Regions from separate parts of the Exiguobacterium sp. E4787 genome, predicted to be linked through region 1. Evidence: predicted binding sites of a transcription regulator. Region 1 holds the regulator's gene; each other region holds the start of a gene.
What was found. The regulator LexA, encoded in region 1, represses DNA repair genes until DNA is damaged. The targets are predictions, from matches to a motif close to CGAACATATGTTCG.

Region 1 (2,205 bases):
ATCCAAGCGACTCGAGCTCGAAGAGCATGCGGTACGGTTGTCCGAGGATGAGTGGTTGCAGGCACTTTATCCTAATCAGATTCATATGTTCGAAGATTACTGACGACACTCTGAACTGCTCAAACCAATCGTAGAAACAACTGTCCAGCGTATGCTTGAAGTAGGGACAAATGTCGTGATGGATTTCCCTGCCAACACAATCGGTCTACGTCAATGGTTTCTTGTCATAGCGAACAAGGTTGGGGCAGACCATCAATTGATTTATCTGAATCTTAGCGACGAGCAGTGTATGAGACGAATTGCTAAAAGGCGGACAGAAATGCCTGAACGGGCAGCATTTGACACAAAAGAAGTGTTCAATCATGTCACTTCATTTTTTGAAGCACCTTCTGAGTCGGAAGGAATTCGAATTGTCGAATATGATTAATCCGTTAATATCTTCAGACGTTTAAAAAGGGCAACCCAGTCTAATAGACGGGTTGCCCTTTTGGGTGTATGGCATAAGCATTTGCTTAAAACGCACGTTTGAAGAACGTGGACGCATAGTCGAGCGTCGTATGTAGCGTCGTCGCGAAAGCGAGTCCGAAGAAGCATGCTGCCCCGTTCAGGTCGAGCCACGATCTGACAGCTTCCTCATACGGCGTGACCGTGAGCACGAGCGTGAGCGGGAAACCGAGATAGATGACCCGGATCAGATCGCTCAAGAGCGGAAAATGCGAGAATAACGACCGATGGGGCATAATCTTCACATAAGGGAGCCAAAAGCCCCGAAGCGGTCCCCATCGATAATAGGCGTCCGACTTTAAGTCAAGGTCCGGGGAGAGCCAGAACGTCCCGATTAGGGCGCCAAGCAGGAACACGGTCGGAACATCGATGTCAATAAAAGGCGTGGCAATCGCAAGAGCACCGATTGCCACGAGATTCGTACGGGTATGTGTCTTGCCACTAGCCATTAGTGAATCGTGCGGTATACACCGATGACCTTCCCTAAAATCGACACGTTATCGAAATACATCGCTTCGAGCTCGTCGTTCTCCGGCTGGAGGCGAACTTTCGAAGCTTCTTTATAAATCCGCTTCACGGTCGCTTCACCTTCATCCGTCATGGCGACGACAATCTCTCCATTGTCGGCCGTGTTCTGTTGACGGACGAGGACACGGTCCCCATCCAAGATCCCCGCGTTAATCATAGAGTCCCCTGAGACAGAGAGCATGTAGACGTTGTCGGAACCGACGACGTGGGCCGGGAGCGGGAAGTGCTCTTCCACGTTCTCAATCGCCGTGATCGGCGTACCGGCCGTGACTTTCCCGATGACCGGCACGTACATGACGGCATCATGGTCTTCCACGACTGACATCTCTTCATCTAAAATCTCGATGGCACGTGGCTTCGTCTTGTCACGTCGAATCAATCCACGCTTCTCTAGACGGTCCAAGTGGCCGTGGACGGTCGAGCTCGATGCGAGTCCGACTGCCTCTCCGATTTCACGAACGGAAGGTGGATACCCTTTCGCCCGGACCTCGGCTTTTATAAAATCAAGAATCTGTTGTTGTCTTGCTGACATTTTTTTCAATGGATTTCACCTCGATTATGTCGAATAACCTGCGAACGCATCCTATTCTTTATGGGTTTAGTTTAACACAAGAACACATGAGCGCACAAACATTCGTTCGTTTTTTTCTACTTGACCGAACAGAAGTTCTTGTTTTATGATGAGAACAGATAAACGAACAGACGTTCTCGAGAACGTGTATTCTTATTCCCAGGAGGTAATCGTTATGAGAGACACAATCAATGGAATCATTTTAGTCGGCATGTTGGCACTTGGAATGTTCGCGTTTTATATGGTCGGGGAGATGCGCCACGACGTCGATGTCGTCGCGACCGAACCGGTGATCGAGCACAGCGTCGAAGAAGAAGTCGCCTTGACGGAGGCCGAGTCGCTCGAGGCACAGCTTCTCGCCGAACGCGCTGAGAAAGAAGACGACAAGACGACGTGGTTCGCCGCCGAATAATCTTTTCTGATTGCGAACAGCCCCCGAAACTGTGTATCGTAGAGGGCGAATGGAAAGAAAGGAAGTGACGGGATGCGAGTCGTCATTTATTGTCGCGTGTCGACGAACAAGTCCACGCAAGAGACGTCACTCGGTCGCCAAGCGGACGAACTGACGCGGATGGCGAAACGTCTTGACGCCGAAATCGTCG
Region 2 (2,205 bases), on a different contig from region 1:
TTTCAACAATCCGTTCTTACGGGCGTATTCATTCACGATGCGGGTCATCGCCGTCTTGGCGCCGACCTCGTGTGTGCCGCCGTCACGAGTCCGGACGTTGTTGACGAACGAGAGGACGTTCTCAGAATAGGCGTCCGTGAACTGGAAGGCGAGCTCTAGCTCGATATCGTTCTCCGTCCCTTCGAAGTAGACGATCGGATGGAGCGTCGCCTTGTCGTCGTTCAAATATTGGACGAACTCGGCAATCCCTTCCTCGTAATGGAACGTCTCTTCTTTATCCGAACGCTCGTCCGTCAACGTGATCGTCAATCCTTTTAACAGGAATGCCGATTCACGGAGCCGTTCAGCGAGCGTGTCGTAGTTATATGTCGTCGTCGAGAAGATCGAGGCGTCCGGTTTGAAGTAGACGCTCGTCCCCGTCTGACGCGTCTTTCCGGTCTCGAGGAGCGTCGTCTGCGGAATCCCGCCGTCGGCAAACGTCTGCTCGAACACTTTGCCGTCGCGATAAATCGTGACGAGGACCTTGCTCGAGAGTGCGTTCACGACCGAGGCGCCGACCCCGTGGAGTCCACCTGACGTCTTGTAGCCACCTTGGCCGAACTTACCGCCGGCGTGGAGGACCGTGAAGATGACCTCTGGCGTCGGTTTGCCGGAGGCGTGCATCCCGGTCGGCATACCACGCCCGTGGTCGCGTACCGTGATCGCGTCATCTTTATGGATGGTCACGTCGATTTGGCCACCGAATCCGGCGAGCGCCTCATCGATCGCGTTATCGACGATCTCATAGACGAGATGGTGCAAGCCGCGATGGTCGGTCGAACCGATATACATCCCCGGACGTTTCCGAACAGCAGTCAGTCCTTCGAGCACCTGGATGGCGTCTTCATTGTAATTAAATAAGTCTGTTGACATCTTCGTCACCTCAATTTCGAACACACGTTCGTTTTTCTATCCTATTGTATAGCTGTTTTTAGATTCTGGCAAGCCTCCCTCCGCGAGCGGGGCTCGTGAAAAAAAGGAGACCTACCAAGGAGGTAGGTCTTAACCGAGAAGGCGGGCGTGCTCGACATAGATGCATCGATTTTCGATGTAGTCGAGTCCGGCATCGCGAGCGATCCGCTCGGCGTCCGGGCTGGTGAGCCCGAGCTGGTTGAAGACGAGACCGACATCCCCATGTCGGACGGCATCTTCGGCCACGCCGGCCAAATACTCATTGCGTCGGAAGACGTCGACGATATCGACGCGCCCCGGGATGCTCTCGACCGTCGGATAGACTTTGCGTCCGTTCCACGTCTCGAGCGTTGGATTGACAGGGATGACTGTGTAACCTTGCAAGATCAAATAGTCTGCGATTTGGTTCGCGGTCTTGTTCGGGTTCGCTGACACGCCGACGACAGCAATCGTCTTCGCCTCGGTGAGCCATTGTTTCAAACGTTGATCGTCCATCCTGAAATCCCCCTTTTGTTTACGTTCTCAGTGTACCTTTACCTGAATCACCGTTTCAAGCTTTATTTTCTTTTATCATACAACTGTAACTCTTTCAAATTTTTAAAACAAATCAATTGGTTCACCATAACTTATTATGTAAACCGGATTATATGACGTTATTTCTCCGGATCACAGGTCGATGTGTGTCTCGGATGAAAATGAAGTGTGAACAAACGTTGCGTGAAATAGATATTTCACGCAATCATAATGACGTATTCAAGACGTTTTCGAGGTTGGGATTGACTTGATTCTCGAACGCCCATGGGCAAATCGATGACAGTTCGGTATACTAAGATTCAGGAGGTGTTCGCGTGGGAACTGCCTATGAGGAACGTCGCGGTACACTATATAATTACCGCATCACTTTTTACGGGAACGCGCTCGCTTGGCTCATCCACGTCGTGTTCTTGATCACGTTTTGGCAACTCGGCGTCACGGTACTCGCCTGGTCGAATCTACTCAGCATTCTCTATTACACGTTATCCTTTTATTTTGTACATAAACGATTGTATCGGGCGTTCTTCGTCGGTCTGTTCGTCGAAGTCGTCTATAACGCGATTATCTCGACGGTCGTGCTCGGTTGGGGTGCGAACGTCCACTATTTCATCATCATGGTCGCCTATGGCGTATTCTTCATGCCGAACGTCAGTCGGTCCATCCGGATTGCCTCGACGATGCTCGCCATGACGATTTACGGTTTCCTCTACCTGAACGTGA
Region 3 (2,205 bases), 400 kb from region 1:
ACGACGACGTCTGCGCCTTGCTCTTTCAATTTGGCGACGGCCGCTTTTGCTGCCGGTACCATATCATCTGCCGTCACCTTGCCTTGGAGGTTCCCTGAATCCCACGACATGATTTTCGGCGGCACGACTCCGAACACACCGACTTTGATCGTATGCGTCTCGCCGTCCCCGTCGACGACTTGGCGTTCGATGATTTGGACTTCTTGTCCGTTCTCGTTGTATTTCGAGACGATCGGCTCGCCCGACAAGTCCTTCACGTTCGAGTTGACAAAGCGAAGCTTGCCTTTCGATCCTTGCATCGCGTCATACAAGAACTGGAGCCCGAAGTTGAACTCGTGGTTCCCGAGTGTGACCGCATCGAACTCGAGTGCCGACATCGCTTGATACATCGGATGTTCGAACGCGCCTGGTGCTTTCTGATGCTGTTCGCGGACGTAATCCCCGAATGGCGTCCCTTGAAGCGTATCCCCGTTGTCGAACAAGAACGTGTTGTCAGTTCCTGCTTCCTCGCGATGTTGTTTGATGAGCGTCGCGACTTTCGTCAACCCGATTGTGTTGTCGACTTTGTCCTGAAAATAGTCGTAGTTCGTGATGTTCGTATGTAAGTCTGTAGTCTCCAAGAAGCGGAGCTTTACAACGTCTTCTGACGCGAGCACGTTCGGTGCGTGGAGCGGTAACGTCGCCGGTAATACGAGCGCTGTCGCAATCGTCCATTTTAAAGCTGTTCTCATATCCATTTCCCCTTTTTCTAAAAATGTCCCAACATCTTTTACTATATCATCAGCTTGTAAACGCAACCATCTGTTTTTTGTAAATTAATCCTCAAATTTCAAATCTAACAAATTCTTTTTCAATTTCTATTTGAGACGGCGTGAGACCGTGATACGATGAGAAAAACAGAACGCTTGTTCGTAAAAAAAGGAGAGGTGGCTATGCGACGTCGGATTTTTTGTATCGACAGCGTCTCATTCTATGCCAGTTGCGAGTGCGCCGCCCGCAAGTTGAACCCGTACAAGACGAAGCTCGTCGTCTTATCAAACCTCCAAGATCACGGCGCCCTCGTCCTCGCCGCGACACCGCCGATGAAACAACTCGGGATCAAGACCGGCTCCCGGCGCTTCCACATCGACCGGTTGCCGTGGCACGAGCGGCGGCACATCATCTACGCCGAGGCCCGGATGAGCCACTATTTGAACGTATCCGTGCAAATCGTCCACATCTTGCATCAGTTCGCACCCCCGGAGGCAATCCGCGTCTACTCGGTCGACGAGACGCTCGTCGACTTGACGGGGACGGAGCGGCTGTTCGGGAACGATGCGCACGTCGCCCGCCTCATCCGCTCGACCGTCTTCCGCTATACCGGCATCCCGGTCACGATCGGCATCGGTCCGAACAACGTCCTCGCCAAGCTCGTCCTAGACTTGCATGGGAAGAAGACGGGTGTCGCCAGCTGTTTCCTCCACGACGTCGAACGATTAATTCACCCGGCCCCGATCGGCAAGATGTGGGGCGTCGGCGCGAAGATGGAAGTCCATCTCCGGCGGCTCGGTATCGACACGATCGGCGACCTCGCCCGCTATCCGCTCGAGACGCTCCATGAGAAGTTTGGCGTCATCGGCGCCGAGCTGTGGCACCACGCCTGGGGCATCGATGAGTCGCCGACAATCCTCCCACCGAGCTCTTTGTTCGGGGCGAAACGGCAGCGGCCCCGGACGATCGGCCACGGCATCACGCTCATGAAAGACTATGCGACGTACGCGGCCATCCGGCTCGTCTTACAGGCCATCGCCGTGGAGGTCGGGATGCGGACGCGGCAGGCCGGACTCGTCGGCGGCAGCGTCCATCTCGGCGTCCGCTACACCCGGACGAGCGAGCGGCGCGGCTTCAGCAAACAAAAAAAGCTCGCCCGCTTCACAGCGGACGAGCGCGAGTTCTTGCCGGTGTTGTTGACGCTCTTCCTCGACGCCTGGGACGAGACGGAGGCGGTTCGTTACGTCTCGGTCGCCCTCGGCAAACTCGAGCCAAGGAGCGACCACGTCCAGCTGTCATTCTTCGAGGACGAGTGGGCCCGGGCACGCCGGTTCGACTTCCTCGACCTCGTCGATAGCTTGAACGTCCGCTTCGGGCGCGGCACGATCCGCCCGGCGTCGAGTTTACTGAAAGACAGTCCGCTCCGTACCCGCCAGCGGTTAATCGGCGGACATA
Region 4 (2,205 bases), on a different contig from region 1:
GTTTGTTGGTCCAATGTGTGACTCATTTGAATCATCCTCTCCTGTTGATAGCTCAACGATACCTTGAATCTGACCACTCGACATCTCGGCTTGTTTCATATAAGCCCTGGGCTTGTTTGAAACAAGCCCAGGGCTTACGTAGGAAAAACGGCCATTTTCACCAAACAAGCACTCATTTCTTCATCAATCCAAACATCTCAAATACACATTCATGAAAAGACAGAGCAACATGATTTCTTTATGCCTTTGACTTCTCACCAAATCATTTGTTTTCGCCACGCGAAAACATTCCTTTTCCCGGATCCGAATTCTGGATCCAGGCGAGAGCAACGCGAGTCGCAAATCCCATAAAAGAAAAACGTATGTTTTTCCTCCTTGCCCTTACCGGACGGAACAGGACCGGTCCCCCGGCCCCGCTCCTTTCCATTCAACCCATGTAACCTCGCTGTTTCATGCTGACATATGACTCGTCCGCACCGAGGATGAGATGGTCGAGCACCGGGATGCCGATGAGGTCTCCCGCTTCATGCAACCGTTCGGAGACGAGGATGTCCTCCCGGCTCGGGCTCGGGTCCCCGCTCGGATGTTGGTGACAGGCGATGATGCACGAGGCATTGTTCAAAATCGCGCATTTGAAGATTTCTCTCGGGTGAACGACACTCGAATTGACGCTCCCGACATGCGCCCGGTGGACGCCGATGACCCGGTTCTTTGTGTTCAACATGATGACGAGGAACACCTCACGGTCATCATCCCCGATGAATGATGACCCGATTTGCCGAGCATTGTCAGGTGATTGGATGACGGCGTGCTCGAGGGCGACCATTTCTTCTCGAATCTCTTGCTTGATACGGATGACCTCGATGATTGACGATAGTTCCATGTTGGTTTGTCCCCTTTCGGATAAGCTGACCTCAGAACGAACACCGTTGTGCGTCCTGTTGACGGGAACGAAGCGAGCGTCGGGAGACGGTGCAAGGGCGACCGCAGAGAGAGCCTCAAAAAAATGCGTAGAGCGCATGCAGGACTAGGCTTCCGTAGCCAACGAGCGAAAAGCCTTGCTTTGAGCCAAAAGCGGAGGAAGACGGGCCGGAGGGCGCGTCATTTTTTTGACGTCCCTTGCACCGATGACCAGCGAGCTAGAGTACGGAAACAGGACGCACGGATCAATAATCAAAAAAGAGCTGTTCAAACGAGATAAATCGGGTATAAAATAAGAACAAATGTTCGTTTATATGAAAGGAGAATTGTGATGACGATGTATCGCGATCGAGGTGAGCTGAAATGGATCCCATTTCTCATGCCCGAACACAGAGCCTTACTGACGAAATACTATAAAGAAATTCAAAAGATCGAGATGCCTGATATCGACGAACAGGTCCTATCGGTCTATGAAAACGTGCTGAATGATGCAATTTTCAGTGGGAATCTGGTGGAGGTGAAATATGTGGAGGAGCGGGAGATGAAACGATTCAGAGGATTCGTGCACCGGACAAACTACATGGAGCGGACCGTCGAGCTGGCCAATCAAAGGGACGGGATCATCCATGTGCCGTTCGAGGCAATCATTCACGTGGAACAATCGATAGACTAACGCCCTGGCGGTTGTTCGAAGTCTGCGTCACGAAACGAAGTGTCGCTCCTCGACTTTCCAAAAATAGAAGGGAAGAACACAATTGTTCTTCCCTTCGCGGCACGATTCACTTATATAACTGGATTTGTATTTTGATTTATACGAATTGCTTTAAATCATTGAATCCTTTGTTTTTAGCATTCTCAATAAATAAACGGACCCGTTCTTCTCGAGGGATTTGATTCTCCAAACAATAATCTAGAAAACCAATCAACACCTCACGCGTGATCATTAATCCTTCGATCGTTTCACCTGTTAATTTTTCCGCAAGAGACGTGATTGACTTTAATTTTTTCTCACCCGTAAAGCCTCCAGAGGTGACATATCCATAAAACTCAAGCTTACTATCGTCATATGTCATATAGTTTTGAATGTACTCTGATGCCATGTAATTCGCGAGCTGTTGCGTTAAGCCAAATCCATTCGGGTAATGTTTGGTGTCGATGATGCCATGAATGGAACCTGAACGAATTAGAATTTCGATTTCTGTTTGCTTACCCTGAATTTTAGGCTGATAGATTGTCTCGAAACCGATCGCCTTCAAGATGTCAGTGGTCGTTCGTTCAAATTCA

Region 2: a site for LexA is predicted at 930-943, ahead of parE (DNA topoisomerase IV subunit B). Genes of this name have one in related genera too.
Region 3: a site for LexA is predicted at 899-912, ahead of KNP80_RS02455 (Y-family DNA polymerase). Genes of this name have one in related genera too.
Region 4: a site for LexA is predicted at 1,217-1,230, ahead of KNP80_RS14385 (YolD-like family protein). Genes of this name have one in related genera too.

What each region holds. Positions count from the first base shown of each region.
Region 1 is NZ_JACSLY010000001.1:79,769-81,973, reverse strand. It holds partial or broken gene KNP80_RS00430 (P-loop nucleotide/nucleoside kinase family protein) at 1-427, shown strand, start outside; gene KNP80_RS00425 (metal-binding protein) at 513-953, opposite strand; gene lexA (transcriptional repressor LexA) at 953-1,573, opposite strand; gene KNP80_RS00415 (hypothetical protein) at 1,779-2,015, shown strand; gene KNP80_RS00410 (YneB family resolvase-like protein) at 2,088-2,205, shown strand, end outside.
Region 2 is NZ_JACSLY010000008.1:62,211-64,415, reverse strand. It holds gene parE (DNA topoisomerase IV subunit B) at 1-912, opposite strand, end outside; gene KNP80_RS10200 (CoA-binding protein) at 1,042-1,446, opposite strand; gene KNP80_RS15990 (GGDEF domain-containing protein) at 1,800-2,205, shown strand, end outside.
Region 3 is NZ_JACSLY010000001.1:478,960-481,164, forward strand. It holds gene KNP80_RS02450 (bifunctional 2',3'-cyclic-nucleotide 2'-phosphodiesterase/3'-nucleotidase) at 1-731, opposite strand, end outside; gene KNP80_RS02455 (Y-family DNA polymerase) at 933-2,205, shown strand, end outside.
Region 4 is NZ_JACSLY010000016.1:39,734-41,938, forward strand. It holds gene KNP80_RS14375 (hypothetical protein) at 1-26, opposite strand, end outside; gene KNP80_RS14380 (JAB domain-containing protein) at 428-883, opposite strand; gene KNP80_RS14385 (YolD-like family protein) at 1,253-1,594, shown strand; gene KNP80_RS14390 (AlwI family type II restriction endonuclease) at 1,731-2,205, opposite strand, start outside.